3 regions of the Actinoplanes sp. NPDC048967 genome follow, and region 2 is predicted to be linked to each of the others. Evidence: riboswitches for the same ligand, from Rfam matches in the RefSeq annotation. Region 2 holds a riboswitch; each other region holds the start of a gene.

Region 1 (10,128 bases), 930 kb from region 2:
CTCGGCGAGCGAGGGCACGGCCGACTTCATCCTCGGCATCATCCCGACCTCGCTGTTCTCGGCGCTGACCGAGGGCCAGGTGCTGCAGACGCTGTTGGTGGCCCTGCTGGTCGGCTTCGCCCTGCAATCGATGGGCCCACGCGGCGAGCCGGTGCTGCGAGCGGTCACCGTCTTGCAGCGGCTGGTCTTCAAGGTCCTCGCGATGATCATGTGGCTGGCCCCGATCGGCGCGTTCGGCGCGATGGCGGCGGTGGTCGGCGCGACCGGCGTCGACGCCCTCAAGAGCCTGGCCCAGATCATGCTGGGCTTCTACGCCACCTGCGCCATCTTCGTGTTCGTCATCCTCGGTACCCTGCTGTGGCTGGTGGCCCGGATCAACCTGCTCAAGCTGCTGCGCTACCTCGGCCGTGAGTTCCTGCTGATCGTCTCGACCTCGTCGTCGGAGTCGGCGCTGCCCCGGCTGATCGCCAAGATGGAGCACGTCGGCGTCAGCAAGCCGGTCGTCGGGATCACCGTGCCGACCGGGTACTCCTTCAACCTGGACGGCACGGCCATCTACCTCACCATGGCCTCGCTGTTCGTCGCCCAGGCGGTCGGCGACCCGCTGTCGGTCAGCGAGCAGATCTCGCTGCTGGTCTTCATGATCATCGCCTCCAAGGGCGCGGCCGGCGTCACCGGCGCGGGCCTGGCCACGCTGGCCGGCGGCCTGCAGAGCCACCGCCCGGAACTGCTCGACGGCGTCGGCCTGATCGTCGGCATCGACCGGTTCATGTCCGAGGCGCGGGCCCTGACCAACTTCGCCGGCAACGCGGTCGCCACCGTGCTGATCGGCACCTGGACCAGCGAGTTCGACCGGGACCGGGCCCAGCGCGTGCTGGCCGGGGAGGACCCGTTCGACGAGGCGACGATGCTCGACGAGCACGACGACCCGCCCCCGGCGGCCACCCCGCCGCCCGCCGCCCCGCCGTCCACTGTCGCCGCGGGCGCACCCGCCTGACCCCGCGGCACCCTGATCCGCCACTCCGCCGCGCCCAACTCGACTGCCCCGGGCGCGGCGGGGTGGTGCCGTGCCGACTCTTCGGTCCGCGGCCATCCGGGCGTTGCGGCTCGGCCACGTATCCACCACCGTGAGACCCATACATTGCCCGTGGTCTATCCATTCGGTGAAGGTGGGCACACATGGTCGGTAGGGGCAGAATCGCGGCCGCGCTGTCGGTGGCGCTGGCATCCATCGGGCTCGCGGCACCGGCACCCGCCGGCGCGGCGATCAGCCGGGCCGACCTGGCTCTGCGCTGGGCACCCATCCACTACCAGGACGTCGACGCCACCGGCAGCCATGCCCTGGGCGGCAAGGCCGACTACCTGACCAGAGTGGACTTCGACGGCGACTGGAACGGCCGCAACAACTGGGACCGCGCAGCCGAGTCCGGCGCGTCGTTCTCGGCGGCGGCGTACTACTCGGTGGCGGAGACCAGCACCCACTGGTACGTCACCTACTTCTTCTTCCACCCCCGCGACTGGGTCGACCACCCGTTCTTCGAGACCGAGCACGAGAACGACGGCGAGGGCGTCCTGCTGGCGATCCAGAAGGACGGCTCCCCGTACGGGGTGCTGCGCTCCGCGGTCACCGTCGCGCACACGAGCTTCTACTCGTACACACCCAGCGGCAGCACCTGGACCACCGGCCGGGAAACGGTCGACGGCACGCTGCAGATGCAGTCCTCACCGCACGACTCGTTCCAGCACCCCGTCACCGCGCAGGAGGTCCAGGGTCACGGCCTCAAGGCGTACCCGCAGTACGCCATCAACGGCGACGGACTCGTCTACTACCCGGCGGCCGAGGGTGAGACACCGAGCAGCACCAACGACCGCGACGTCCGCTACGAGCTGATCGACATCTTCGCGGCGGGCGGCCTGTGGGCCCAGCGGGACAACCCCGACCTGTACGCCAACCTGGGCACTTTCGCCGGTGACACCTCGGGCGGCTGCGGCGTGGGCACGTACTCGTGCGGCACCAACTCGGCCAACGCGCCGTGGGGCTGGGACGACGGCGACGATCTGCCGGGTCGCGGGGAGATCGCCACGGACCCGGCGAAGCTGTCCGCCGAGTACTTCACTGTGCCGGGGGAGCTGGCGCGGGCGTACGCGTACAACCCGTACACGGCGGAGAAGGCCGACCTGCGCGAGGCCGCGCGGACCGCGCCGACCGTCACGGACTGACGGCGCAGCCGGCGGCCGGGGTTTGCCCCGGCCGCCGGTCCGCAATGCGCCGAAGGTCGCCATGGCATAGAAATTGATGCATGGAAGCGACGGAGATCGCGTGCGCGTGGTTCGCCATGTGCCGCACGGGGGACGAACAACGGCTGACCGGCCTGGTCACCGAAGACTTCGTGGCGCACGGACCGGGCGGCAGCGGCGACCTGGCCGCCTTCACGACGTGGCTGCGCTGGTACCCGGCGGCGTTCGCCGACCAGGAACCGGTGCTGGAGGACGTGATCGTCAGCGGGGACCGGCTGGTGGTGCGGTACACGATCCGGTCGACCTACCGGGGCGGGTATCTGGACCTGCCGCCGGACGACCAGCGGGTGCGGGAGACCGGGATCATCATCTTCCGGCTGGCCGGGGGCAAGGTGGCCGAGAGCTGGTTCGAGGGCAACGACCTCGAGGTGGCCCAGCAGATCGGCGGCCGGATCACCCCGGCCTGAGCCGGGGCTTTCGTCCGCCGCCCGGCTCGGCCCGCCACGTCGGGCTCGGCCGATCACGTCGGGCTCGGCCGATCACGTCGGGCTCGGCCGATCACGTCGGGCTCGGCCGATCACGTCGGGCTCGGCCGATCACGCCGGGCTCGGCCCGGCCCGGTCCGCCGCGCCCGGCTCGGCCGGCCATGCCCGGCCCGGACCGAGCCGGTCCGGCTCAGCCGCCCCAGCGGTCCGTGTGCAGAGCCAGTTGCAAGGGCCGGCGTTGCCGCCAGCCGTGCCGTTCCAGATCCGGCACGTCCTCGAGGTGGCTGACCGGGCCCAGGCACAGCCAGGCGACCGGCCGCACCGAGTCCGGGATGCCCAGGAGGCCGCACAGGAAGTCCTCGCGGTAGAAGGACACCCACCCGACGCCCAGTCCTTCGGCGGTGGCCGCCAGCCACAGGTTCTGGATGGCCAGGCACACCGAATAGAGCCCGGCGTCCGCAATCGCGTGCCGCCCCAGCACCGCGGGCCCACCCCGCGCGGCGTCGTAGGTCACCACGACCGACAGCGTCGACTCCAGAACCCCGTCGATCTTGATGCTTGCGAACCGCCGCGCGGCGTCACCGTCGAGGGTGGCGGCGAAGGTCTCGCGTTCGGTGTGCACGTGCCGGTGGAACGTCTGCCGGAGTTCGCGGTCGCGGACCAGGATGAAGTCCCACGGCTGCGACAGCCCGACGCTGGGCGCCTCGTGCGCGGCTGTGAGGATCCGGTCCAGGACGTCGTCGGGGACCGGCGCACCGGTGAACTGGCCCCGGACATCGCGGCGGCGGCTGATGGTCTCGTACAGGTCGTGGATCATGGGCAGGCTCCCGCTGCGCTCGTGCCCCGGGCCGGCCGGGGTCATCGACGCGAGGCCGGTCTTCGGACTCCCGGATCAGCGCCTCACCGCCCGCCTTCCCAGCCGTCCGGCCAGTGGCTGCGCACCAGGGTGCGCGTGGGCGGCAGCTCCCCGGTCACCGCGGCGGGCCCGTGCCGGATTCGCACCGGCTTCCCGATTCTCCCCACCCGTGGGCGGGGCACCTCGCAACAAGTTCGTGCCGGACGACACGCTACCGCCATGGCCGACGGCCGCGGGTCAGTGGCCCAGGATGTCGTCGAGCCAGGGGTTGCGGAAGGTGCCCTGGGGGTCGTACTTGGTGACCAGGGCCTGGAAGTCGGCGAAGCGGGGGTAGCGGCTGCGGACCGTCGCCGGGTCCTGGGTGAAGACCTTGCCCCAGTGGGGGCGGGCCTCCAGCGGCGCGAGCTGCTCCTCCAGCGCCGCCACGGCCGGCAGGACCGCCGCCGTGTCGGCGATCCAGGTGAAGTGCAGGCCGAGGCTGTCGCGCTCGTAGTTCATGCTCAGCCAGAGGTTGTCCGCCGCCACCGTACGGATCTCGTTCACCTGCAGCACCGGGACGATCTTCTCCCGGACCCGGGCCACCGCGTCGATCGCCTCCAGGGCGCGGTCGAACGGCACCATCCACTCCGACTGCAGCTCCGCGCCGGTGCTGGGGGTGAACTCCATCTTGAAATGCGGCAGCCGGGCGTGCCACGGGCCCGGAACGCCGAACTGGTCGGTGCTGTTGTCCGCGGCCACGCCGGGCACCGGGTGGCGCTTCCCGTCGGCCGGGCGGGCGCCGAAGAGCGGGCCTTCCGGCAGCTCGTCCGTACGCTTGAACCAGGCGTGGTTGATGTCCCCGGACTGCCAGTTGGTAAACAGGCTGACGCTGTAGCCGGCCGCGAGGATCTCCGGCAGGTGCTGCTCCAGTGACGCCCGGGGCAGGTCGTCGTAGACGTACTGGCGGAGCTCGAACGCCGGCACCACGTCCAGCGTCAGCGCGGTCACCACGCCGAGGGCGCCCAGGCCCACCACCGCGCCGGGGAAGTCTTCGTCGCCGCGGCGCAGGGTCACCAGTTCGCCGTCGCCGCGGATCAGCTCGATCGCCGCTACCGAGGTGGCCAGGTTGCCGTTGCGGACGCCCGAGCCATGAGTCGCCGTGGTGACCGCGCCGGCCACCGAGATGTGCGGGAGCGAGGCCATGTTGTGCACCGCCAGGCCCGCCGCGTCGAGGCGGTCGACGAGTTCGCCGTACCGGATGCCGCCGTCGACCCGGACCGTCCGGCGGTCCTCGGCGATCTCCACGACGCGGGGCAGGCCGATCAGGCTGATCAGGTCGCCGGTCGTGTCGGCCATCCGGTTGAAGGAGTGCCCGCTGCCCAGCACGCGCAGCGGGCCGCCGGCCCGGACGATCTCCTGCAGCTCCGGCAGCGCCGCCGGCCGGTGCAGCCGGCGGGCGCCGAAGGTGATGTTGCCGGCCCAGTTGGTCACCACGTTGCTCACCGGACCAGCCTAGGCCGTACGGGTCAGGAGTTCACAGCCACCGGCTCGGTCTGGGTCTCGGCGGCCGGGCGCTGCCAGCGGGTCGCCTTCGCCTTGCGGCCGCTGGCCGGGCGCGGGCCGTCGGCGAGGGCCTTGGCCTCGCCGCGGTTGGGCAGCGAGAGCCGGAAGACCTTGTACCAGGCCGAGCCGACCTGCCGGGGCAGCGAGCCGCTGGTGTACGAGAGCCCGTAGCGCTGGAACAGGTCGCGGATCTGCGGCGCGATCTCCTGGTACCGGTTGCTGGGCAGATCCGGGAACAGGTGGTGCTCGATCTGGTACGACAGGTTGCCGGTCATGATGTGCATCGCCCGGTTGCCGTCGATGTTGGCCGAGCCGAGCATCTGGCGCAGGTACCACTCGCCGCGGGTCTCGCCCTCGATCGAGGTGCGCTCGAAGGTCTCCACGCCCTCCGGGAAGTGACCGCACATGATCACCGAGTGGGTCCACAGGTTGCGGACCAGGTTGGCCGTCGCGTTGGCGGCGATCGTGGTCAGCCAGGAGCCGGTCAGCGCGGACAGGGCCGGGTGCACGCCGTAGTCCTTCAGGATCTGCTTGCCGATCTTGCGGCGGACCTGCTTGAGCCGCTCCTTGAACTGCGGCGACTGGCGGCGCTTCTTGGTCTTGAGGTTCTTGCCCAGCTCCAGGTCGTACGCGGCGATGCCGTACTCGAAGAAGCAGGCGTTGACGAAGTTCCAGAGCGGCTGACCGAGATGGATCGGGCTCCAGCGCTGCTGCTCGTCGACGCGCATGATGCCGTAGCCGAGGTCGTTGTCCTTGCCGATCACGTTGGTGTACGTGTGGTGCAGCTCGTTGTGCGAGTGCTTCCACTGCTCCGACGGCGAGGCGTTGTCCCACTCCCAGGTGGTCGAGTGGATCTTCGGGTCCCGCATCCAGTCCCACTGGCCGTGCATGACGTTGTGCCCGATCTCCATGTTCTCGAGGATCTTGGCGACCGACAGGCCGGCCGTGCCGAGCAGCCAGGCCGGCGGGAAGATCGACACGAGCAGGACCGCGCGGCTGGCCAGCTCGAGCCGGCGCTGGGTGGTGATCACCCTGCGGATGTACCGGGCGTCGCGTTCGCCGCGGCTGGCCACGATCTCGTCGCGCAGGGCGTCCAGCTCGCGGCCGATGGCCTCGATGTCCTCGGCGGTCAGGTGCGCGATCGGGTTCTTCGGCTTGCGCTGCAGAGTGGTCACGGCAGTCCTCGGTTTCCTTGTGAAGCTGAAGCTGGAGCGGGAGCGGAGTCTCAGTGGTCCAGGTGACAGTTGCCGGCGGCGGCCGACACGCAGGTCTGCACCAGGACGTTGTCGCCTTCGACGGCCGTGGTGATCGAGCCGTCGCGTAGGTCGCGCACGGCGCCCTCGGTCATCGGCAGCACGCAGCTGAAGCAGATGCCCATCCGGCAGCCGGACGGCATCAGCACACCCGCGGCCTCGCCGGCCTCCAGCAGCGGCGTGCTGCCGTCGGCGTCGACGACCGTGCCGGTGCGGCCGAAGGTGACCTTGCCGCCGTCACCGGTGGCGATGACGGTCGGGCGGAACCGTTCGACGTGCAGCCGGGTGATGCCGGCCTCGGCGAAATGCGCGCCCAGGTCGTCCAGCATCTCGTTGGGCCCGCAGGCCCAGGTGTGCCGCTCGGCCAGGTCGGGGACCAGGGTGGCCAGCTCCGGTGGGGCGATCCGGCCGGCGGTGGCGGTGTGCCGCTCGACGAAGCGGATCCGGCCCGCGGCGGCCAGCGTACGCAGCTCGTCGCCGAAGACGACGGCCTCGCGTTCCCGCGCCGAGTGCACGACCACGACGTCCTTCAGCTCGTGCAGGGCGCTGCGCAGGATGCCCATCACCGGGGTGATGCCGCTGCCGGCGGTCACGAACAGCACCTTGGCCGGGCGGACGGCCGGCAGGGTGAAGTCGCCGGCGGGCTGGTCGAGGTGCACGATCATGCCGCGCCGGGCGTGCTTGATCAGGTGGTTGCTGACCGCGCCGTCCTTGACGGCGTTGACGGTCACCGACAGCCGGCCCGGTGCGCTGGTCACCGAGTACGCGCGCCACAGCCGTACGCCGTCCACGTCGACGCCGAGGCGGACGTACTGGCCGGGCTCGTGCCGGCGGAAGCCGCGACCGGGCCGCAGCACCAGGGTCACCGCGTCACGGGTCTCGGGGCGTACGGCCTCGATCCGGGCGCGCAGCACGCCGGCGTTGCGCAGGGGCGCGATCACGTCGAGGTAGTCAGCCGGCACCACCGGTGTCGTGAGGAGCTCCACGACCCGCCAAGCACCCGATCGCAGGGTATGAGTCACCGCCATGTCTCAAGCCTGCGGTGATCTCGGCACGAATGCCTGACCCGGTCAAGGGAATTTGACGGCAGGTTATTGTTCCCTGCGAACAAAAGGGGGTCGCGGTGAGCGATGTGAAGGACTTCCGCCTATCCGCCGAGGCGGTCGCCCCGCTGCGGCACGCGCTCCCGGCGGTCGCGACGCAGACCGTGGAGGCGATCACCGAGGGTGTGCCGGCGTACGCGAAGGCCTTCGCCGGCGAGCTCGGCCCGCAGATCGAGAAGGCCGTCCGGGCCGCGCTGGCCACCTTCCTGAACCTGGTGTCCCGCTCGGCCGGCAAGGGGCGGGGCTCACCGCTGACCCCGGCGCTGGAGGCAGCGTACGCGCTGGGCCGCGGTGAGGCGCGCAACGGGCGCAGCCTGGACTCGCTGCTGGCGGCCTACCGGCTGGGGGCGCGGGTGGCCTGGCGGGAGCTGGCGGCGATCAGCGTCGGGGCCGGGCAGGACTCGGCGACCATCGCGCACTTCGCCGAGCAGGTGTTCGCCTACATCGACGAGCTCTCCGCGGCCAGCGTCGCCGGGCACGCGGACGAGCTGGCCAGCTCCGGCCGGGTCCGCCGGCACCTGCTGGAACGCCTGGCCCAGGCCCTGCTGGCCGGTGAGCCCGCGCACGTGGTGACCGCGGCGGCCGAACGCGCGGAGTGGGTGCCGCCGCAGACCCTCACCGCCGTGCTGGTGCCCGAGCCGTTCGCCCGCTCGGTGCTCGACCTGCTCGACGCCCGCACCCTGCAGGTCGCCGAGGCCGGCCCGGACGAGACCTCGGTGCTGCTGGTCCCGGACGCCCAGGGCCCGTCCCGCAGCCACCTGATGCGGCTGCTGGCCGGCCGGGGCGCGACCGTCGGGCCGGTCCGGCCCTGGCTGCAGGCCCGCGACTCACTGGCCCGGGCCGTGCGGACCTCCCGGTTCGCGCCCAGCGCCGGGGGAGCGGTGGTCGACACCGAGGACCACCTCGTCGCGCTCATCGTCACCGCGGACCCGCAGGCCCTGGCCGACCTGCGGGCCAAGGTGCTGGCCCCGCTGGCGGACGAGAAAGAGCCGGTGGTGGCCAAGCTGGCCGAGACACTGCGGGCCTGGTTGCAGCACCAGGGCCGCCGCGACGAGGTCGCCGCGGCGCTGTTCGTGCACCCGCAGACGGTCCGCTACCGGATGACCAGGCTGCGCGAGCTGTACGGCGACCGCCTGCGCGACCCGCAATGGCTGCTGCAGCTGACCGTCGCCCTGGCCCTCGAACCGGCCTGATTCACCGTCCGCCGAACGAATGACGACCGTGGTCGCGTCCCGCGTGGCGCGCTTATGGTCAGCGCGGACACGACGAACGGGGACAGACGTGGACGATGCCGACGAAGACCTGCGGACCGGGCAGGATGTCGTTCGTGAGGTGCTGGCCGCGCTGGCCCCCGCCGAGCTGCCGTACGTGGGCACGGTGCTGGAGGCGTACCGGATCGAGCCCTGGACCCTGACCGGTCTGGCCGGTGGCCGGCAGCTCGGGTGGGCGCCGTTCGTGCTGGGTTTCGTCGCCGAGACGGTGGTCACGCTCGCCGTGGGCGAACCGGAGACCGCGCCCGCCCGCCGAGGCCGGCTCGCGGCGCTGCTCAGCCGCTGGCGTCGTTCGCGCACCGACCACCTGGCGCAGGTGCCGGACCAGCCTGTGCCCGCCTTCGACCAGGGGCAGCTGCGCGCGGTCTGGGCCGCGGCGACGGACGCGGCCACCGAGCACGGCTGTCCCCCGGGCGACCGGGAGGCGTTCGCCGCGGCGGTGGTCGCGGCCCTGTCCGTCGGTCACCTGCCCGGGCCGCGACGCCCGCCGGAGCAGACCTGACGCGGGGGCCGGGTGGACCGGCCCCCGCGTCCTGCGCGGTCAGGGACGGCCGAGCGCCTTGTACTCCCAGCCCGCGGCGCGCCACGCGGCCGGGTCGAGGGCGTGCCGGCCGTCGAAGATGCGCCGGCCGGAGACCACCGCGGCCATGGCCTCCGGGGCGATCTCGCGGAACTCGGTCCACTCGGTGAGCAGCACGACCACGTCCGCGCCGCGGGCCACGTCCAGGGCGCTGCTGCCGTACGACAGCTCCGGGTGCACCTTGCGGGCGTTCTCCATCGCCGCCGGGTCGAACACGTGCACGTCCGCGCCCATGCCCGCCAGCGTGCTCGCCACGTCGAGGGCGGGCGCGTCGCGGATGTCGTCGGAGTTCGGCTTGAACGCCGCACCCAGGGCCGCGATCTTCTTGCCGGCCACGTCGCCGCCGCAGAGCTCGACGACCAGGTCGACCGTACGGGCCCGGCGGCGGCCGTTGATGCCGTCGATCTCCCGCAGGAAGCCGACCGCCTGACCGACACCGAGTTCCTCGGCCCGGTGCGCGAACGCCCGGATGTCCTTGGGCAGGCAGCCGCCGCCGAAGCCCAGGCCGGGGCGCAGGAACTTGCCGCCGATGCGCTCGTCGTAGGCCAGCGCCTCGGCCAGGTCGTGCACGTCGGCGCCGGTGGCCTCGCAGACCTCCGCCATCGCGTTGATGTAGGAGATCTTGGTGGCCAGGAACGAGTTCGCGGCGACCTTGACCAGCTCGGCGGTCTGCAGGTCGGTGACCTTGACCGGCACGCCCTGGGCCAGCACCGGCGCGAAGGCCGAGCGCAGCTGCTGCTCCGACCAGGCCGAGGTGACACCGAAGACCATCCGGTCGGGCTGCATGGTGTCGTCGACGG
Region 2 (10,128 bases):
CTCACCCATCTTGTGCCAGGCCACGCTCGGCCCGCCGGTCTGCCCCAGAGCCTTGAGCGCGGCCTCCTCGCCGACCCGCCACTTCTCGGACTTCACGAACTGGAAGACACCGATGGACCAGCCGGCACTCCACGCCCGCAGAGCCATCCCGAACGCGGCGGTCGACTTCCCCTTGCCGTGTCCGGTGTGGACGGCGAGCACAGCCTGCCGGCGCCGCTGCCGCGTGGTGAGTCCGTCCTGCGGCACGGTGGTGACCTGTCCCTGCGGCATCAGGCAGCCTTCCTCAGCGAGATGAACGACACGCGACGACGTCCCGGCCACAAGGCCGGGGCGGAAACCCGCGAGACCATCGCGGGCACCCGCCGGGCGACCACGGAAACCGACGGGACGCCCGCAAAGACCGACGGGACGCCCGCAAAGACCGACGGGACGCCCACGGAAACCGACGGGACGCCCGCAGAAACCAACGGGACGCCCGCAGAAACCGGGGCAGCTGCGGGAGGGAGCATCACGCGGCCCTCCCCAGCGGGGTCGAGGTCGGGTCGGCGGCCAGCGCATCGAGCGGCATGATGTCGGCGCCGAGGGCGGCGGCCAGCCGCCGGGCCAGACCCAGCCGGATCGGCCCGGCCTCGCAGTCGACGACCACCGCCGCCACGCCGGCCAACGCCGGCGCGACCAGCACGGGATCCGGCCCGCTGGTCGCGCGCCCGTCGGTGACGATGATCAGCAGCGGCCGCCGGCGCGGGTCGCGGCGGCGCTCGGTGGCGATGGTCGCGGCCGCGGCGCGCAGGCCGGCGGCCAGCGGGGTACGCCCACCGGTACGCAACCCGGCGAGCCGCAGCACCCCGACCTCGTGGCTCGACGTGGGCGGCAGCACCTGATCCGCGGCCGACCCCCGGAAGGTGATCATGCCGATCCGGTCCCGCCGTTGGTACGCGTCCCGCAGCAGTGACAGCACCGCGGTCTTGACGACGGTCATCCTCTTCCTCGCGGCCATCGACCCGGACGCGTCCACGACGAACAGCACCAGGTTGGCCTCACGCCCGACGTGCACGGCCTCCCTCAGGTCACGCGGCTGCACCAACCCGATCCGCCGCTCGGCCGCGGCCCGCCTGCCCGCCGGATGAGCGGAGCCGGCGGGACTGGGAACAAGCGTGTGGTCAAGTGCCCGGCCGTCCTGCGCACCCGGCGCGGTGAGCCGAGGGCCTGGTAGCGGCACGGCGGCGGCACCGCGGTGGATGGCAGCCCGCAAAGTAGCCGGCAGATGCGGCGCTCCGGCGAGCTTGCCGCGCGGGATCCGCGAGCCGACCACCCGCCCACGCCGCGCGAACGCCGGCGACCGCCGCCCGGCATGCCCGCCCTCTCCACGAGCAGAGATCCGCAACGTCCGCGGCCGGTAGGCGGCACCCGACTGGGCCGCCGCACCCCCGCTCACCTTGCGCTGCTCATCGGCCGGCGCCTCAGCGCCGGCATCCCCCGGAGCCTGCTCAACCGGGCCGGAAGGCTCGGCAGTCCGCCGAGGCCCACCGGAACCCTCCGGGCCACCGGAGCCGGGTCCGCCGGAGCTGGGAGCGCCGGAGTCCGGCGCGCCGGCGCCGGAACCGCCGGAATCCGGACCACCAGAATCAGGCCCGCCAGAATCGGGGCCACCGGCATCCGGCCCGTCAGGACCGTCACCGGGCGGCGGATCCTCGTCCGGGTCATCCTGAGCAGCCTGGTCCAGCGCCTCTTCCAGCCGTTCCTCATCAGTGCCCGGCGGATCGAGCGGGTCCTTGCGACGGCGATGCGGCAACGCGAGCCGCGCCGCGTCCCGAATGTCCTCAGCCGTCACCCGATCGCGACCGTGCCACGCCGCCAAAGCCACCGCACACCGCGCCACGACGATGTCCGCACGCATCCCGTCGACACCGTAGGCCAGGCACACCCGGGCGATCCGGTCCAGCTCGGCGTCCGGCAGCCGCACGAACGGCACCCGCTCCCGAGCCGTCAGGATCCGCTCGGCCAGGGCTTTCTCGTCGGCCGCGAACCGGGCCGCGAACGCCTCCGGGCCGGCCTCGTACGCCAGCCGGCGCCGGACCACCTCGGCCCGCAGCTTCGCCTCGCGCGGGGCGGCAACCGTCACGACCAGGCCGAACCGGTCGACCAGCTGCGGGCGCGGTTCGCCCTCCTCGGGGTTCATCGTGCCGACCAGCAGGAACCGGGCCGCGTGCTTGACCGACACCCCGTCGCGCTCGACGTGGGCGCGGCCCATCGCCGCCGCGTCGAGCAGCAGATCCACCAGGTGGTCCGGCAGCAGGTTGACCTCGTCGACATAGAGGGCGCCGCGGTGGGCCGCAGCGAGCAGACCCGGCTCGTACGCCTTGACGCCGTCGGCGAGCGCACGCTGGATGTCCAGGGTGCCGACGACCCGGTCCTCGGTGGCCCCGACGGGCAGCTCGACCAGCGTGGCGGGGCGGTGGCCGTGCGGCGCGCCGGGCTCGTGCGGCCCGTCGGGGCAGCCGGGGTCGGGCGCCGCGGGATCACAGGCGAAGCGGCAGCCGCGGACCACGTCGACCTCGGGCAGCAGGGTGGCGAGGGCACGGACGACCGTCGACTTGGCCGTGCCCTTCTCGCCGCGGACCAGGACCCCGCCGACGGCCGGGGACACAGCGGTCAGCAGCAGCGCGAGCCGCAGGTCGTCGAGGCCGACGACGGCAGAGAACGGGTACGGCGTCACGCCCGGTCCTTTCCGCGGGTCCGCGCCCGCGTGTGGAAGGTACGAGCGGCCGGAGTCTCCTGACTTCCGGGGACGAACCCCGGTCACAGTGGCGGGACCGTCCCGGTCTCCCACCGGGTTCCTCCACTGCCGCTCGCGAGCCACTCTTTCTCACGGCCCGGCACGCCGTCAACGCGGGGCCGCGTGGGCATCCTCACCCCGGTCCGGGCCGCCACCGGGCCGAACGGCGAGCGGCGACAAGGCCGCGGCCGGCCGAGCACGGCGAGAACGGCCGGGGCGCGAGCCGCTCAGCCGACGCCCGGCAGGGCCTTCTCCGTGTCGGGCAGCGGCTCGGGAGCCAGCTTGTCCAGCTCCTTGAGCACATCGGTGACCGCCAGAGCCGACTGCTCCACCAGCGGCCGCATCCGCCGGTACAGGTCGGCGTTCTTCGGGTCCGGCCGTTCGTGCTCGGTGATCGCCACCAGCGCCGCCGCCTCGTCCAGGTCGGGCAGCTCGCCCAGCGCGTGCCGGGCCAGCAGGCAGGCGCCCAGCGCCGTCCCCTCCGGCGTGTCGGCGATCGCCACCGGCAGGTCCAGCGCCGCGGCCAGGATGCCGACCCACAGCTCCGAGGCGACCGCCCCGCCGGTGGCCCGGACCTCGGTCATCGCGATGCCCTCGTCGGCGAACGTGTCGCGGACCAGCGCCAGCTGCTGGCACACCCCCTCGACCGCGGCCCGGACCAGGTGGGCCCGGCCGTGCTCGCGGCGCAGGCCGATGTACGCCCCGCGCATCCCCCCGCGCCACCACGGCGCCCGCTCGCCCAGCAGGTACGGCAGGCAGAGCAGCCCCTCGCTGCCCGGCGCCACCCCGGCCGCCTCGGTCAGCAGGGCCGCGTCGCGGACGTCGGCGTCCTCGCCCTCGGCGGTCGGCCGGTCGAAGCCGCCCGCGAAGGTCTGGCCGGCCCAGCGGACCACGGATCCGGCGTTGTTGATCGCGCCGCCGACCACCCAGCGGTCCTCGGTCAGCGCGTAGCAGAACAGCCGGCCCGCCTTGTCCGCGGTCGGGCCGTGCACGACGGTGCGCAGGGCGCCGCTGGTGCCCAGGGACACGGCCGCCACGCCGACCGGCGTCGCGCCCACGCCCAGGTTGGCCAGCGGTCCGTCGGCGGCCCCGATGATCAGGGGCAGCTCCGGCGGGAGCCCGGCGGCGACCGCCACCTCCCGCTTGAGCCGCAGCTGCCGGGTCGTCGGCACGACCTCGGCCAGCCGGCTCTCCGGGATCCCGGCCAGCTCCAGGGCCTCGGGGTCCCAGCGCCGCTGGTGGATGTCGTACATGCCGGTGCCGGAGGCGACCGACAGGTCCAGCAGGAAGCCCTCGTCCGCGAGGCCGGCCAGGACGATCTCCTTGACGCCGCCCCAGCGCGGGGTGTCCCGGAGGACGGCCGGGTCGGTGGCGCCCCACCAGGCGAGTTTGGTCAGCGGGGACATCGGGTGCACCGGCGTACCGGTGCGGGCCTGGAGGTCCTTCGCCCGGCCGGACGCCACGATCCGCTCGCTCTGCCCGGCGGCCCGGTTGTCCGCCCAGGTGATCAGCGGACCGCGGGCCGTGCCGTCGGCGTTCATCGGGACCAGCGCGTGCAGGAAGGCGCTGAGGCTCACGGCGATGACCCGGTCACCGCGCTCCTGGGACTCCTTGGCCACGGTGGTCAGAGCTTCGATCGCGGCGTCGCGCAGCTTCGCGGGGTCGAGTTCGGCCTGGCCCGGGCCGGGCACCGACAGCGGGTAGTGCACGCTGGCCATCGCGCGCACCTCACCCGTCGGCCCGGCGGCGATGGCCTTGGTCGCGGTGGTCCCGGTGTCGACACCGATGACGACGTCCATGCAGCCTCCCTGATCGCCGACAGACATGCCCGATCACCACGCACCTCAAGCCCGCGGCAGAGCCGAGCGGCGGCGAGACCGGACATCTGTCCCCGACCTTAGGCGAGTCGCACCCGGACTGCCTGTCCGCGCGCGGTGGTCACCTCGACCTCGTCGGCCGCGGCGGGCAGCAGCGCCGCGTCGCCGCTGATCGGTAGCCACGTGCGCCCGGCCACGCGGTAACGCAATCGGCCCGGGGCGGCGACCACGACGCCCTGGCCGTCGGGCAGCCGCACCTGCACCGGCAGGGGCGCCGCGGGGTCCGGGAAGCCGCGCAGCACCGGCTCCGGGGTGCCCAGCGACAGGAACAGGCGTACGCGGTCGTCGGTGCTGGTCAGGGTCTGCACGACGAACCGGCGGCCGTCGGCGGTGGTGCCCCGCAGGATCCAGGTGCCGGCGGGCGGCGGCGTGATCCGGTAGCCGTACGGGTCGTCGTAGCCGTCGCGCCCGGACAGGTCCCACTTGTCGTCCGCCTCGAACGCGGGCCCGGCCAGCAACCGTGCCCGGCGTGCGGTGCCGGCCGGTGGCGCCCCGCGACCGGTGTCCGCCACCAGCTGGGAGAGGTTGGCCAGGCCGACCGAGCGGTCGCCCCGGGAATCGGGCCGGCCCGCGCGCAGCGCCACCCGGACCAGGGTCTGCGACTGCGGGGTGGCCCCGAAGGCCACGCCGTCGTGCAGCCGGAAGTCGAACGGCGTGAAAGTACGGCTGATCCTGCCCTGCTCGGTGTAGGCGAGGGCCGGCGAGTACCCGATGCCGCGGCCGTCGTCGAGGACCATCAGCACGTTGTGGTCCGGGCCGAGCAGGACTGCCGCGGAGTTGGTGGCGCCGGTGAGCATCTCCTCCAGCGACATGACTCGCAGCCCGTCCCGGGTCTGCTCGACGAAGCCGGTCAGACCGTAGCTGATCTGGCCGATCGGGGACGAGACCCGCTGCGGCGTCCGCTGAGCGACGACCGCGATCCCGGCGTAGAGCGGGGCCAGGCCGGCCCACGCGACGTGCGGCTCACCGCGTACCGGCAGGCCGCCGAGGTGGTGCCGCCAGGCGGTGCGGACGTCGTCGAGGAAGGCGGTGTCGCGCTTGAGGTCGCCCCGGGTCGGGTGGTCGAGCAGCGGCGAGGCGACCGGCGTTCCGCCGCCGTCGCCGCCGGAGATCAGGGCGCCGGCGGTGCCGCCGGCGGCGATCGTGGCCAGGCCCGCGGCGAGCACGGTACGGCGTCGCACCACCCGGCGCCGGCCACCGGCCCGGACCCGGTCCAGCAGGTCGGGCGGGGTCCGCAGGTCACCGGTGGCCTGCTCCAGCGCGGTACGGATGTCGGTGTCGGTCATGCCCGTCCCCGTTCGGTGGTCGTGGTGACGGGGTCGAGGGCGGCCCGCAGCCGGGTCAGGCCCCGGGACACGCTGCTCTTGACGTTGCCCTCGGAGCAGTCCAGCGCCCGCGCGACCTCGGCGACCGGCAGGTCCTCCAGGTAGCGCAGCACCACCGCCGCCCGTTGCCGCGGCGGCAGCGCCCGTAGCGCCTCCACGACGGTGTCGCGGACCACGACGTGCTCGCTGTGATCCGGCGCGGCGACGTCGTGGCTGCCCAGGGGTGCCTCCGGGCGGCGGCCCCGGCGGCGCCAGCGGTTGGCGGCCCGGTTGACCAGGGCCCGGCGGGCGTACGCCTCCGGCATGCTGTGGATCCGGCGCCACTTCACGTACATCTGCTCGAGCACCTCCTGCACCAGGTCCTCGGCACTGTGCCGGTCCCCGGTGAGCAGGTACGCGATCCGCAGCAGGCCGGTGCTGCGGCTGCGTACGAAGTCGTCGAACCCGTCGCGCATGGCCTGCCTCTCCCCGTCCGTCACCCTGCCTGACACCGGCGGGCGGGGAAAGGTTGCCGGTCAGCCCGGCAGTTTCCGGGCGTACGCGGCGCGCAGGTCCTCCCAGCCGTGAGCGGCGGCGTCCCGGCCGCGGATGACACCGACCGGGTCACCGGCCAGCAGCCGCGCCAGGACGGCGACGCACAGGTGCCAGCCGGCGGCGTACATCGGTGCCTCGTCGCGCTCGGCGAACGTGTGCCGCAGGGTGAGTGTCGTGCCGCCGTCGGCCGGGGTCAGCTCCCAGCGCAGCAGATCCTCGCCCCACGTGTATTCGAGCAGGGTGGGTGCCTCCGCGCGCAGCACGGTGGCGGGCAGGTCCGTCCGATCGGGACCGTCGACCATCGTCAGGGTGGTCTCGCCGGGGTGCGACAGGTCGCGGGCGGCGGCGAACGGCGCCCACTGGTCGAGGCGCCCGGGGTCGGTGAGGGCGGCCCACACCTTCTCCGGCGGGTGCGGCAGGGACCGCACGAAGATCAGGGTCCAGGATCCGCCGTCGGCGACGACGGTCGCGTCGGCGAGCGGGCCGGGGTCGAAGTCGGCCGTCATGAGTCCTCCAGGTGGCGTTCCAGGGCGTCCAGGTGCCGGGTCCACAACCGGCGGTACGGCGCCAGCCAGGCGTCGAGCGCACGGAACGGTCCGGGCTCGAGGGAGTAGATGCGTTGCTGGGCGGCGGTGCGACTGGCGACGAACCCGGCCTCGCGCAGCACTTTCAGGTGTTTGGACACGGCCGGCTGGCTCATCGCGAGCTTCTCGACCAGCTGGCCGACGCTGCTGTCGGCCAGTCGCAACTCGTCGAGGATCCGGCGGCGGGTCGGCTCGGCGAGTACGGAGATGGCGTCCACGGGCACAGCGCCGACTATTCCATCGCGGTTATATAACCGTCAAGGCATGCAGCTATCCTCGGAGGATGCGGGTGCTGATCGTGACGTCCGGCTCGACCGGTGATGTGGCCCCGTACACGGGACTCGGCGCCCGGCTGCGCGACGCCGGCCACGAGGTCACGCTGGCCTCCCACGAGCCGTTCCGGGAGCTCGTCGACCTGCCCTTCGTGGCTCTGCCCGGCGATCTGCGGCAGATCCTGCCGCGGGCGCGCGGCCAGGACGGCACCGGCTCGGGCACGGGGCCACGGGCCCTGCTGCGGCTGCTGCACATCGCCCGGCCGCTGGTCGCCGAGCTGGGCGACGGCATCGTGCGGGCGGTCGAGCAGACCGGCGCCGAAGCGGTGCTGCTCTCCACGGTCGTCGCGCCATTGGGCTATCAGGTGGCCGAAGCCGCCGGCATCCCCTGGGCCGGGGTCTTCCTGCAGCCGGTCTTCCCGACCGGTGACTTCGGGCCGGTCCTGGTCGGCGGCCGTTCCCTGGGCCGGACGGGCAACCGGCTCACCGGCCGCTTCCTGGAGTCCGCGGCGCACCCGCTCTACGCCGGGCCGGTCCGCGATCTGCGCCGGCGCCTCGGCCTGCCCCGCCGGAGCATGGCCGCGCTGCAACGGGCCCAGCAGCACCGGTGGCCGACCTTCCACGGCTTCAGCCCGAGCGTGGTGCCCCGGCCCGCGGACTGGCCGGACTCGCAGGAAGTGGTCGGCTACTGGTGGCCTGAACGCCCGCGAGGCTGGAGCCCCCCGGCCGCGGTCGAGCGGTTCCTCGCGGCCGGGCCGCCGCCGGTGTTCGTGGGCTTCGGCAGCATGGCCCCGGGTCACGGGGAGCGGCTCGCCGTGCCCGTGCTGGCCGCGGTGCGCGCCGCCGGGGTGCGGGCGGTCGTGCAGGCGGGCTGGTCGGGACTGCGCGTCGAGGACGGACCGGACGTGCTGAGTGTCGGTGCGCTGCCGCACGACTGGCTCTTCCCGCGGATGGCCGCCGTGGTGCACCACTGCGGGGCGGGGACGACCGCGGCCGGGTTACGCGCGGGAGTGCCGGCGGTGGGCGTACCGGTGCTGGCCGATCAGCCGTTCTGGGCCCGGCGGCTGCACGAGCTGGGAGTGGCGCCGCCGCCCGTACCGCTGCCCGCGCTGACGGCGGACCGCCTGGCCCGGGCTCTGCGGTCGGTCACGACCGAGCCGCGCTATGCGGCCCGGGCCGCGGCCGTCGCGGCCCGGCTGGCGGACGAGGACGGCACGACGCGGATCGCCCGATGGCTGGAGAAGCCGCAGCCGCCCTCCTGACCAGGAGGGCGGCTGGGACACGAAACGACCGGTCAGCGCTCGGTGATCGGGATGAACTGCCGCTCGGTCTCGCCGATGTAGAGCTGGCGCGGGCGACCGATCTTGGTGGCCGGGTCGGCGTTCTGCTCGGCCCACTGGGCGATCCAGCCGGGCAGCCGGCCGAGGGCGAACAGCACCGTGAACATCTTGGTCGGGAAGCCCATGGCCTTGTAGATCAGGCCGGTGTAGAAGTCGACGTTCGGGTACAGCTTGCGGGAGACGAAGTAGTCGTCCGCGAGGGCGATCTCCTCGAGCTTGAGCGCGATGTCGAGCAGCGGGTCGGGCTTGTCCATCGTGGAGATGACGTCCTGGACGGCCTTCTTGACGATGGCGGCGCGCGGGTCGTAGTTCTTGTAGACCCGGTGCCCGAAGCCCATGAGCTTCACGCCCTTCTCCTTGGCCTTGACGCGGCGCACGAAGGCGTCCACGTCGCCGCCGTCGGCGCGGATGCCCTCGAGCATCTCCAGCACCGCGGAGTTGGCCCCGCCGTGCAGCGGGCCGGAGAGCGCGTTGATGCCCGACGACACCGACGCGAACAGGTTGGCCTGCGCCGAGCCCACCAGCCGCACGGTCGACGTGGAGCAGTTCTGCTCGTGGTCGGCGTGCAGCACGAAGAGCATGTCGAGCACCTTGGCGATCGTCGGGTCCACCTCGTAGTTCACGGTGGGCAGCCCGAACGTCATGCGCAGGAAGTTCTCGACGTAGTCCAGGGAGTTGTCCGGGTACGGCAGCGGGTGGCCGATGGACTTCTTGTACGCGTACGCCGCGATCGTCGGAAGCTTCGCCATCAGCCGGATCCCGGAGATCTCGACCTGCTCCGGATCGGTCGGGTCGAGCGCGTCCTGGTAGAACGTCGACAGCGCGGTGACGGCCGAGGAGAGCACGGCCATCGGGTGCGCGTCGCGCGGGAAACCGGAGAAGAAGGCGCGCATCTCCTCCTGCAGCAGCGTGTGCACGCGGATCTTGTCGCCGAACTCGGCCAGCTGGGCCGGCGTCGGCAGCGCGTCGTGGATCAGCAGGTACGACACCTCGAGGAACGAGGCCTTGCCCGCGAGCTGCTCGATCGGGAAGCCCCGATAGCGCAGGATGCCGGCGTCACCGTCGATGTAGGTGATCGCCGACGCGCAGGAGGCCGTGTTGACGAAGCCCTGGTCCAGGGTGACGTATCCGGTCTCCTTCAGCAGCGCGCTGACGTCGATGCCGCCTGGACCCTCGACCGCCGGGCGGACCGGCATGGACAACTGGCCACCGGGGTGGTCGAGCTTGACATCCGTCATGTATTTCCCTCACTTCACCGGCAGATGTCGCCAATAACCTGCCGTTCACCGTAAACCCTCAACCTGAACGGGTCATCAGACGGTCGACCGCTGAGGGATTGATCACGACCGCCTTCCCAGGAACACCATAGATAATGGTCTGTGGACCGCGTCGTCGCGGTGCGGAGGTGGTGAACCGATGC
Region 3 (10,128 bases), on a different contig from region 2:
GGCGATCACCTCCTCGGAGATCTCCTTGCGGGCCAGCGTCTTCGCCAGCTCGGCCCGCGTGCGCGGCCGCACGGCGAGCTGCCGGAGGCAGATGTCGCGGGCCACCTCGGACTCGCTCCGCGGAGGCTCAGGAGGACGCTCGGAACCGTCCTTCCCGGCACGGCCACCGCCACCACTTCCGGAACGCCCGCCGCCGGATGCGGAGCGATTACCGCTGCCGAACGCACGGCTCCCGGACGAGCCGAAAGCGCCGGACGAAGAACCACCCGACGAGCGGCGGCGGCTCCCGGGTGAGCCGCGTTCCGGGTCCTCAGAACCGGGCTCACCGCCGGGCGAATCGTCCTGCGCGGGCCGAGGCGGAATCGCGTCCCAACCGCGCCCGGACCTTGCCCCACGTCGACCGGCCATGCCTCAGCTCCGCTCCGCCACAAACTTGGTATCCGGCTCGCGCGTAGACGACGACACGCGGCCAGAAACTCGCCCTGACATCGGACGCGGCAGCAAGTTAGGACGTCGACATGCCGCAACCCCCTGCCGCATGCCGCACCCCTCAGCGACCTCGCCGGCCAGCCGACCGGTCATGCCTGCGCCGGGGTCCGCCAGCGTCAAGTAGACCACCCGCACCCCGTCTGCCGGCCGCTCCGGCGATCGACCCACCGGCCACGCCTGCATCCGGCCCACCGGCCACGCCTGCATCCGGCCCACCGGCCACGCCGACGATCGACCCACCGGCCACGCCTGCATCCGGCCCACCGGCCACGCCGACGATCGGCCTACTGGCGTTCGGATTGCGGGGTGAACCCGGCCCTTGCGGGCCGGGTTCGGCGAACCGTGGCGGCGGCGTTCGATCGGTCAGAAGTCGACCGGGGGCAGCTCCGGGCCGCCGGCGGCGTCGCCGGTGGTCTGGCCCACGCCGAGTTTCTCCAGGATCTTCTTCTCGATCTCGGCCGCGACGTCCGGGTTCTCCTTCAAGAACTCGCGCGCCTTTTCCTTGCCCTGGCCCAGCTGGTCACCGTCGTACGTGTACCAGGCGCCGGACTTGCGCACGATGCTCTGCTCGACGCCGACGTCGATCAGCGAGCCCTCGCGGGAGATGCCCTTGCCGTACATGATGTCGAACTCGGCCTGCTTGAACGGCGCGGCGACCTTGTTCTTCACGACCTTGACGCGGGTGCGGTTGCCCACCACGTCCGTGCCGTCCTTGAGGCTCTCGATGCGGCGCACGTCGAGGCGCACCGACGAGTAGAACTTCAGGGCCCGGCCACCGGTCGTGGTCTCGGGCGAGCCGAACATGACGCCGATCTTCTCGCGGAGCTGGTTGATGAAGATCGCGGTCGTGCCCGAGTTGTTGAGGATACCGGTGATCTTGCGGAGCGCCTGGCTCATCAGGCGGGCCTGCAGACCCACGTGGCTGTCGCCCATCTCGCCCTCGATCTCGGCGCGCGGCACGAGCGCGGCCACCGAGTCGATGACGATGATGTCGAGCGCGCCGGAGCGGATCAGCATGTCCGCGATCTCGAGCGCCTGCTCACCCGTGTCGGGCTGCGACACCAGCAGTGCGTCGGTGTCGACACCGAGAGCGCGGGCGTACTCCGGGTCGAGCGCGTGCTCCGCGTCGATGAACGCCGCGATGCCGCCGTTGCGCTGGGCGTTGGCCACCGCGTGCAGGGCCACCGTCGTCTTACCGCTGGACTCCGGTCCGTAGACCTCGATGACCCGGCCGCGCGGCAGGCCGCCGACGCCGAGCGCGATGTCGAGGGCGATGGAGCCGGTGGGGATGACGGCCATCTGGATGACGGGTCGTTCCCCGAGGCGCATCACCGAACCCTTGCCGAACTGCTTGTCGATCTGCGCGAGAGCAAGGTCTAGCGCCTTGTCCCGATCAGGTCCTGCCACCATGTCCGCCACCCCTGTATTCGACTTTCCGGGCGTCTTCGCCGAAGAGCTTCTGTTCACCACGCGAGTCACGCTAGACCTAGGGTCTGACAAAAACCGGTGCCCGGCCGTGCCCTGTGGATGACCGCGCCGCTGAGGACAATAGCCGAACAGGTGTACGAATACGAGCGACACGCCAGAACAAGCGTACGAAAAAGGGGTCAGCGCAGCCTGGCAGGCACCCGATCGGGGTACGCGGAAACCACCGCACGCCAGATAGTAACCGTCTCCACACCCTGAGCTATGGATTCGTTAATGGTGCGCCCGTCGAGTGCCGCAAAACTCTGATCCGCGGCGAGACTCCGCGCATAAGCGGGGCCGAAGGCCTGTTCGAGGCGCCCCCAGAAGTCTGTCAACCGCACGGGAAAAGCCTACCCGCGGCGTCTTGCCGGCCCTGCTCGACGGCACGCTGAGACACACATCACTATGTGCTGGTGACTGTGGACGTTCTCGACCGGCCGAGCTGGGCCGCCCTCACCGGCCCGCACGCGCGGTTCGCCGGCATCGTCGGCCGGGCCGCTCGCTACCACCCCGACGTGGCGCCGTTCTTCGCTCTCGAGGACCCCGCCGATCCTCGCTGCTGGCACGACCTGGCGATGCTGGCCGGTCCCGGCACCGAGCTGTCGATCACGGCGAATCCGCCACACGACCTGGGCTGGGAGGTCCGGGGCACCAGCGCCACGCGGCAACTGGTGGATGCAACCGTGCGGGCCGTACCGGATCCGGAGGCCGTCGTTCTGACCGCGACCGACGTCCCCGAGATGATCGATCTTGTGCGCCGGACCGGACCGGGGCCGTTCCGGCCGCGCACGATCGAGCTGGGCACTTACCTCGGCATCCGACACGGGGGTGCTCTGGTGGCGATGGCCGGCGAGCGGATCAGGCCGCCGGGCTGGAGTGAGATCAGCGCGGTCTGCACCGATCCCGGCTATCGCGGTCGCGGCCTGGCGGCCCGGCTGGTGCTCGCGGTCGCAGCCGAGATCTATGAGCGCGGTGACCGACCGTTCTTGCACACCATGGCGGCCAACACTGCCGCCGACCACCTGTTCACAGCGATCGGCTTCGTGCGGCGCAAGGACAACGTGAACGTGTCGTTGCGCGTACCGGTCAGCCCAGGACTGTCGCCGCGACCTTGAGGTCGTCGACCAGGCCGTTGTAGGCGGCGTCCCGGTCGTCGGCCCGCAGCACCGCGGACGGGTGGATCGTGGCCAGCGCCCGCGACTCGGCGACCGGGAAGTCCTGTGGGCGCTGCGCCGACGCCGGCCAGGGCAGCAATTCGCCGCGTGACCTGGTGACCCGGAACGACGGTCCGAACAGGGCCTTGGCCGCGGTGGCCCCGAGCGCCACCACCAGATCGGGCTTCAGCTGCGAGAACTCGGCGACCAGCCACGGCCGGCAGGCCGTGATGTGCGCCGGGCCCGGAGTCTGGTGGATGCGCCGCTTGCCCCGCAGCTCGAAGCGGAAGTGCTTCACGGTGTTGGTCAGATAGATGATCGACGGATCGATGCCCGCGTCGCCCACCGCGTCGCGAAGCAGGCGGCCGGCCGGCCCCACGAAGGGCAGGCCCTGCTGGTCCTCGATGTCGCCGGGCTGCTCCCCCACCAGAACCAGCCGCGCATGTTCCGCGCCGCGGCCGAAGACCACCTGGGTGGCGTCCTCGTAGAGTTCGCATCCGCGGCAGCCGGGCGCCGCCGCTTTGAGCTCGTCGAGGCTCTTCGCGTCGGCGGGGATGAATTCCTGCGCACCGGGCGGGGCTTGCGTCGTAGCCATGCACCCGTTCTACCCCGTCGCGTCCGGTCCACGCGCACAGGCTCACCTGATCGAGCAAGATCCGACACGCCGACACGACATGTGGTGTTGTACATCGGCTGTCGCACCTAGATATGGTGTTGCTCGCAGCTGGTTCGCCCGTCCCTCCAGGACGGCGCGAGGCAAGAGGGAACCCGGTGAGAAACCGGGACTGCCCCCGCAGCGGTGAGCGGGAACGACCGCCGTCATCAAGCACTGGGCCCGGGCCCGGGAAGCGACGGCCACTAGGCGACCGGCAACGGTCAGGCCCGCGAGTCCGAAGACCTGCCAGCGCGCCGCACGCTTTCGCGTGCGGCGGTCCGAGGCCGCGTGGGACGGCCGACGCCACTTCAGGTGTACGCGCACAGCCGCGTCCACCGGCGTCCTCCTGCGCGCCCGAAGACCGTTCCGCCAACGGGCTCGCGAGGAGAGAGAGTTCATGACGGTCACGCAGGACAAGACTGCGTACGATCCGGCCGTGCCGGAGCAACGCCGGCACGCGATGCAGGTGCGCAAGCGCAATGGTGAGACCGAGTCGGTCGACGTCAACAAGATCGTGCGGGCGGTCGAGCGCTGGGTCGCCGACCTGAACGAGGTGGATCCGCTGCGGGTGGCGACCAAGACCATCAGCGGGCTCTACGACGGCGCGACCACCGCGGAGCTGGACAAGCTGTCGATCCAGACGGCCGCGGAGCTGATCGGCGAGGAGCCGCAATACTCGCGACTGGCGGCCCGGTTGCTGGCGGCCTTCATCGACAAGGAGGTGCGCGGGCAGGGCGTCGCCAGCTTCAGCCAGGCCATCGCGCACGGCCACGCGGAGGGGCTGATCGGGGACGCGACGGCTGCTTTCGTGGCCAGGAACGCCCGCAAGCTCGACGATGCCGTGGACCCGGCCGGCGATCTGCGTTTCGAGTACTTCGGGTTGCGGACCGTCGCCGACCGCTACCTGCTGCGTCATCCGCAGTCGCGGCTGGTCGTGGAGACGCCGCAGTACTGGCTGCTGCGGGTCGCCTGCGGCCTGTCGACCAACGCCGGTGAGGCGATCGCGTTCTACCGGCTGATGTCGTCGCTGGCCTACCTGCCGAGCTCGCCGACGCTCTTCAACTCCGGCACCCGGCACACTCAGATGTCGTCGTGCTTCCTGGTCGACTCGCCGAAGGACGAGCTGGACTCGATCTACGAGCGGTATCAGCAGGTGGCGCGACTGTCGAAGTTCGCCGGCGGCATCGGCATCTCGTGGTCGCGAATCCGCGGGCGCGGCGCGCTGATCCGCGGCACGAACGGGCAGTCCAACGGCATCGTGCCGTTCCTGCGCACGCTCGACGCCAGTGTGGCCGCCGTCAATCAGGGCGGCCGGCGCAGGGGCGCAGCCTGTGTCTATCTCGAGCCGTGGCACCCGGATATCGAGGAATTCCTCGAGCTGCGTGACAACACCGGCGAGGACGCCCGCCGGACGCACAACCTGAACCTGGCCAACTGGATCCCCGACGAGTTCATGCGCCGGGTCGAGGCGGACGAGATGTGGTCGCTGATCGACCCGTCGGCCGTACCGTCGCTGCCTGATCTCTGGGGTGCCGATTTTGACGCGGCCTATCGGGCCGCCGAGGCCGCCGGGTCTGTCGTCCGTCAGGTCAAGGCACGCGATCTGTACGGCCGGATGATGCGCACCCTGGCACAGACCGGCAACGGCTGGATGACCTTCAAGGATCCGTCGAACCGGCTGAGCAATCAGACCGGCGTGCCGGGCAACACCATTCACTTGTCGAATCTGTGCACGGAGATCCTGGAAGTCAGCTCGGACGACGAGACGGCCGTCTGCAATCTGGGCTCGGTCAACCTCGCCGGGCATCTGAACGGCGACGACGTGGACTGGGAGAAGCTGCGGGCGACGGTGCGGACGGCGGTCGTCTTCCTGGACCGCGTCATCGACATCAACTACTACCCGAGCACCGAGGCCGCGACCAGCAACCCGCGGTGGCGTCCGGTCGGGCTCGGGCTGATGGGCCTGCAGGACGCGTTCTTCGCGCTGAGGCTGCCCTTCGACTCTGCTGCGGCGCGGGAGCTGAGCACGCGGGTCGCCGAGGAGATCTACCTGACCGCGCTGGAGAGCTCGGCCGAACTTGCTGAACGGTGGGGCGCACACCCGGCGTACCCGCAGACCAGAGCGGCCGGCGGCGACCTGCAACCGGATCTCTGGCGAGTGACGCCGACGCAGACCGCCCGGTGGGCGGCGGTGCGGCAGCGGATCGCGACCAGCGGGCTGCGGAACTCGCTGCTGATCGCGATCGCGCCGACGGCGACGATCGCCTCCATCGCCGGCTGTTACGAGTGCATCGAGCCGCAGGTCAGCAACCTCTTCAAGCGTGAGACGCTGAGCGGCGAGTTTCTGCAGATCAACACCTATCTGGTACGGGAACTGAAGGCGCGCAGCCTCTGGACCGCAGCCGTCCGCGAGCAGATCAAGCGCGCCGAGGGCTCGGTGCAGGGCATCTCCGCGCTGCCTGCCGACGTCCGGGAGCTCTTTCGCACGGCATGGGAACTGCCGCAGAAGGCGCTCATCGATGTGGCCGCGGCCCGGGCGCCCTACGTGGACCAGTCGCAGTCGCTGAACCTCTTCATGAGCGCGCCGACCATCGGCAAAGTCTCGTCGATGTATCTCTACGCGTGGAAGGCCGGCTTGAAGACCACCTACTACCTGCGTTCGCGGCCGGCGACGCGCATCCAGCAGGCGACCGTGGCCGTCGCGCCGACCATACCGGCGCCGGTCGGCGATGACGAGGCAGTGGCCTGCTCCCTGGAGAACCCCGAGTCGTGTGAGGCGTGTCAGTAGATGTTGCTGGATCCCGGAATGGACCTGACCCTGCGGCCGATGAAGTACCCGCACTTCTTCGACCGTTTCAAGGACGCGATCAAGAACACCTGGACCGTCGAGGAGGTCGACCTGCACTCCGACCTCGCCGATCTGGCCAAGCTGTCGCCCGCGGAGCAGCACCTGGTCAGCCGCCTGGTCGCCTTCTTCGCCACGGGCGACACGATCGTCGCCAACAACCTGGTGCTGAATCTCTACCAGCACGTCAACTCCCCGGAGGGACGGCTCTATCTGTCGCGGCAGCTCTTCGAGGAGGCCGTGCACGTCCAGTTCTATCTGAACCTGCTGGACACCTACGTGCCCGACGACGCGGAGCGGGCCGCGGCCTTCGACGCGGTGGAGAACATCCCGTCGATCGCCCGCAAGGCCGAATTCTGCTTCCGGTGGATCGACTCGGTCTTCGAACTGCGGGAGCTGCGGACCAAGGACGACCGGCGGGCGTTCCTGCTCAACGTCATCTGCTTCGCCGCGTGCATCGAGGGCCTGTTCTTCTACGGCGCTTTCGCCTACGTCTACTACCTGCGGTCGCGCGGGCTGCTGCACGGCCTCGCCTCGGGTACGAACTGGGTCTTCCGCGACGAGTCGATGCACATGGCCTTCGCCTTCGACGTGGTCGAGCAGGTGCGCGCGGAGGAACCGGATCTCTTCGACGAGAAGATGGAGCAACAGGTTCGCGACATGCTGGCGGAAGCCGTCGAGTGTGAGGTGCAGTTTGCGGCGGACCTGCTGGAGCAGGGCGTCTCCGGCATGTCGCCGGCCGATATGCGCGAATACCTCCAGCACGTGGCGGACCGTCGGCTGGCGCAGCTCGGCATCGCCCCGGCCTACGGTTCGCAGAACCCGTTCGCCTTCATGGAACTGCAGGACGTGCAGGAGCTCTCGAACTTCTTCGAGCGCCGGGTGTCGGCCTATCAGGTCGGCATCAGCGGGTCCGTGAGCTTCGACGACGACTTCTGATCGCCGGCGCCGTGCACTGTCGTTCGCTGTATTGCGGACGGCAGTGCCGGCGCGTTCCCGCCGACCGAGCCCGAAGCAGGCAGTCATCGTGAGGCGGTGGGCACAGCGGCCGGATGGGCTGCGGCGGCGACCTGGTCGGCCAGGGCTTCGATGGCGTCGTCGTCGATCGGGCTGACCGTCATCCGGACGCCCGGCGGTGCCTCCATGCGGAACAGGGAACCCGGGGCGACCGCATAGCCCGCGTCGCGCAGGGTTGTCACCATGCGGGTCTCGTCCTCGACGTTGACCCAGACGTTGATGCCGGTGGCACCCCGCGCCCGCACTCCGCGCACCGCCAGCGCCTCGCGCAGTGCACGGCGGCGACGGTCGTAGTCCGCACCCGCCGCGGCGATCCGGGCCTCGGTCTCCTCGTCGTGCCATAGTCTCAGCAGCAGTCTTTGCAGCACTGTGGACACCCAGCCGGCTCCGATACGCATGCGGCCGACCACGCGCGCGATGGTCGCCTCGTCCCCGGCCATGACGGCGATGCGCAGATCGGGTCCGTAGGGCTTCGAGGCCGATCGGACGAAGGCCCACGACTGCGTCGCTCCGCCGAGGCAGTGCAAGGGCACGCCGGCCAGCTCGGCGGCGTGGTCATCCTCGATCAGGAGCACTTCGGGGTTGCTGCTCAGGACCGCACGCAGCTCTGTCGCACGGCCGGCGGTGACCGCGGCGCCGGTGGGATTCTGCGCGCGAGCCGTGATCACGACGGCGCGCGCCCCTCCTTTCAACGCGGCAGCGAGCCGGTCAGGCAGCGGGCCCTCGTCGTCGACCGCGACCGGCACTGCGGTCAGGCCCAGCGCGCCCAGGAGGTCGAGCAGATTGGCCCAGCCGGGATCCTCGACGGCGACCGGGTCACCCGGGCGCAGATGCGCTGTCAGCAGTCGCTCGATGGCGTCGAGAGTGCCGTTGGTGACAGTGATGGCGGCATCGTCGACCGGCACTCCGTCAGCGGCGAGGCGGGGCCGGGCCGCGTCGATGAGCTCGGGCATCGCGCCGGCTGCCGCGTACCCCATGGGTGGACCGACCTCATCGGACACTGAGCGCAGGTGCCGGCCCAGGGACGGCAGCAGCCGGGTGTCGGGGTCGCCGGCCGACAGGTCGAGCGCGCCCGCCGGCACCGGCAGCCGCAGCGCGGAGCGCGGGCTGGCCACAGCCGGCCGGGCCCGGATGCGGGTGCCCTGGCGACCCACGGACTCGACGATGCCGCGCTGGCGCAGCTCCTGGTAGGCCTTGGACACGGTGGCCGGGCTGACATGCAGGCTGTCGGCGAGAACCCGGATGGGCGGGAGGCGATCACCCCAGGCCCAGTCGCCGAGGCGGACCCCCGCCTCGATGCTCGCGGAAATCGAGGCGGCGCTGGATCCGGTGACCTGATACTGTGCTGACACAAGACAGATTCTGTACTAGTACAGGCCCGTTGGCAAGGAGGGTTTCCGTGACCGACCTCTATCAGCCCACCGATCGGACCACGGCCACCCGCAATCGCGACCGGATGCACTACGAACGCGAGAAGGCCCACGCCATCCTGGACGAGGCGTACGACTGTTCCGTCGCCTTCGTGGTCGAGGGTGAGCCACGGGTGCTGCCCACGCTGCACGTCCGCGTCGAGGACACGTTGTATCTGCACGCTTCCACGGGCGGCCGGCTGGGCTTGCAGGCACGAGGCGACGGCGTGCCGGTTGCCGTGTCGGTGACGCTGCTCGACGGCATCGTCTATGCGCGCTCCCAGTTCCACCACAGCGCGAACTACCGATCGGTCGTGGTGCACGGCAACGCCAGGCCGGTCACTGACATGTCGGAGAAGCGCGCGGCAATGGACGCGCTGGTGGAGCGGATAGGCCACGGCCGCAGCGCGGCGAGCAGGCCGCCGACGGCACGTGAGCTGGCGACGACCACCGTGCTGGCGCTACCTCTCGTCGAAGTGTCCGTGCGAGCGCGCACCGGTGGCGTCGTGGACGACCCGGAGGATCTGTCGCTGCCGCACTGGGCCGGCGTGCTGCCCCTCCGGCGAGTCGCCGGCCCGCCGGAGCCGGACGCCGGAGTCAGCGGTCCGCCGCCCGCGTACCTGCCGGGGCCGGCCTCGCCGTGGCACCTCGCGGCGCCGATGCGCGGTCGACATGTCGCGTTGGAGCCGCTGGCCCCCGGTCACGCGGACGGCTTGCTGGCGGCGATCAGCGATGACGAGGTGTGGCAACACCTGCCGAGCGAGCGGCCGCGGAGCAGCGCAGAGATGGCCGAGCTCATCGCTGTCGCCGCCCGCGAGCAGTGGGAAGGCAAAAGGGTGTCGTGGGCGCAGGTCGACCCGCGGACCGGCGAGGTGATGGGCATGACGAGCTATCACGACATCGACCCGGAACGGCAGGCAGTCGGCATCGGCCACACCGTCCTCGGCCGTCGGTGGTGGCGCACCGGGGTGAACACGGAGGCGAAGCTGCTGCTGATGGAACGGGCCTTCGAGGTGCTCGGCGCGGAGCGGGTGTTCTGGTACACCGACATTCGCAACGAGAGATCGCAGCAGGCGATCACTCGGCTGGGCG

The links. Region 2 has a riboswitch for cobalamin ahead of AB0C12_RS04555 (VWA domain-containing protein). Riboswitches for the same ligand answer to the same signal wherever they lie in the genome.
Region 1: it holds a riboswitch for cobalamin, as region 2 does, so the genes downstream of both, bluB (5,6-dimethylbenzimidazole synthase) here and AB0C12_RS04555 (VWA domain-containing protein) in region 2, are expected to answer to the same signal.
Region 3: it holds a riboswitch for cobalamin, as region 2 does, so the genes downstream of both, AB0C12_RS19380 (ribonucleoside-diphosphate reductase subunit alpha) here and AB0C12_RS04555 (VWA domain-containing protein) in region 2, are expected to answer to the same signal.

Annotation. Positions count from the first base shown of each region.
Region 1 is NZ_JBEZFL010000001.1:34,242-44,369, reverse strand. It holds gene AB0C12_RS00195 (cation:dicarboxylase symporter family transporter) at 1-997, shown strand, start outside; gene AB0C12_RS00190 (hypothetical protein) at 1,180-2,220, shown strand; gene AB0C12_RS00185 (ester cyclase) at 2,301-2,705, shown strand; gene bluB (5,6-dimethylbenzimidazole synthase) at 2,914-3,540, opposite strand; cobalamin riboswitch at 3,576-3,780, opposite strand; gene AB0C12_RS00175 (D-arabinono-1,4-lactone oxidase) at 3,817-5,061, opposite strand; gene AB0C12_RS00170 (acyl-CoA desaturase) at 5,085-6,296, opposite strand; gene AB0C12_RS00165 (ferredoxin reductase) at 6,347-7,402, opposite strand; gene AB0C12_RS00160 (helix-turn-helix domain-containing protein) at 7,498-8,670, shown strand; gene AB0C12_RS00155 (hypothetical protein) at 8,759-9,250, shown strand; gene AB0C12_RS00150 (UDP-glucose/GDP-mannose dehydrogenase family protein) at 9,290-10,128, opposite strand, start outside.
Region 2 is NZ_JBEZFL010000001.1:961,754-971,881, forward strand. It holds gene cobO (cob(I)yrinic acid a,c-diamide adenosyltransferase) at 1-270, opposite strand, end outside; gene AB0C12_RS04555 (VWA domain-containing protein) at 509-2,716, opposite strand; cobalamin riboswitch at 2,747-2,875, opposite strand; gene AB0C12_RS04560 (gluconokinase) at 3,004-4,575, opposite strand; gene AB0C12_RS04565 (hypothetical protein) at 4,674-5,939, opposite strand; gene AB0C12_RS04570 (SigE family RNA polymerase sigma factor) at 5,936-6,433, opposite strand; gene AB0C12_RS04575 (SRPBCC family protein) at 6,494-7,018, opposite strand; gene AB0C12_RS04580 (metalloregulator ArsR/SmtB family transcription factor) at 7,015-7,320, opposite strand; gene AB0C12_RS04585 (glycosyltransferase) at 7,380-8,630, shown strand; gene AB0C12_RS04590 (citrate synthase) at 8,663-9,946, opposite strand.
Region 3 is NZ_JBEZFL010000004.1:351,372-361,499, forward strand. It holds gene AB0C12_RS19355 (regulatory protein RecX) at 1-408, opposite strand, end outside; gene recA (recombinase RecA) at 853-1,899, opposite strand; gene AB0C12_RS19365 (DUF3046 domain-containing protein) at 2,097-2,297, opposite strand; gene AB0C12_RS19370 (GNAT family N-acetyltransferase) at 2,370-3,071, shown strand; gene AB0C12_RS19375 (UdgX family uracil-DNA binding protein) at 3,043-3,705, opposite strand; cobalamin riboswitch at 3,819-4,031, shown strand; gene AB0C12_RS19380 (ribonucleoside-diphosphate reductase subunit alpha) at 4,163-6,553, shown strand; gene AB0C12_RS19385 (ribonucleotide-diphosphate reductase subunit beta) at 6,554-7,549, shown strand; gene AB0C12_RS19390 (aminotransferase class I/II-fold pyridoxal phosphate-dependent enzyme) at 7,633-8,979, opposite strand; gene AB0C12_RS19395 (bifunctional pyridoxamine 5'-phosphate oxidase family protein/GNAT family N-acetyltransferase) at 9,027-10,128, shown strand, end outside.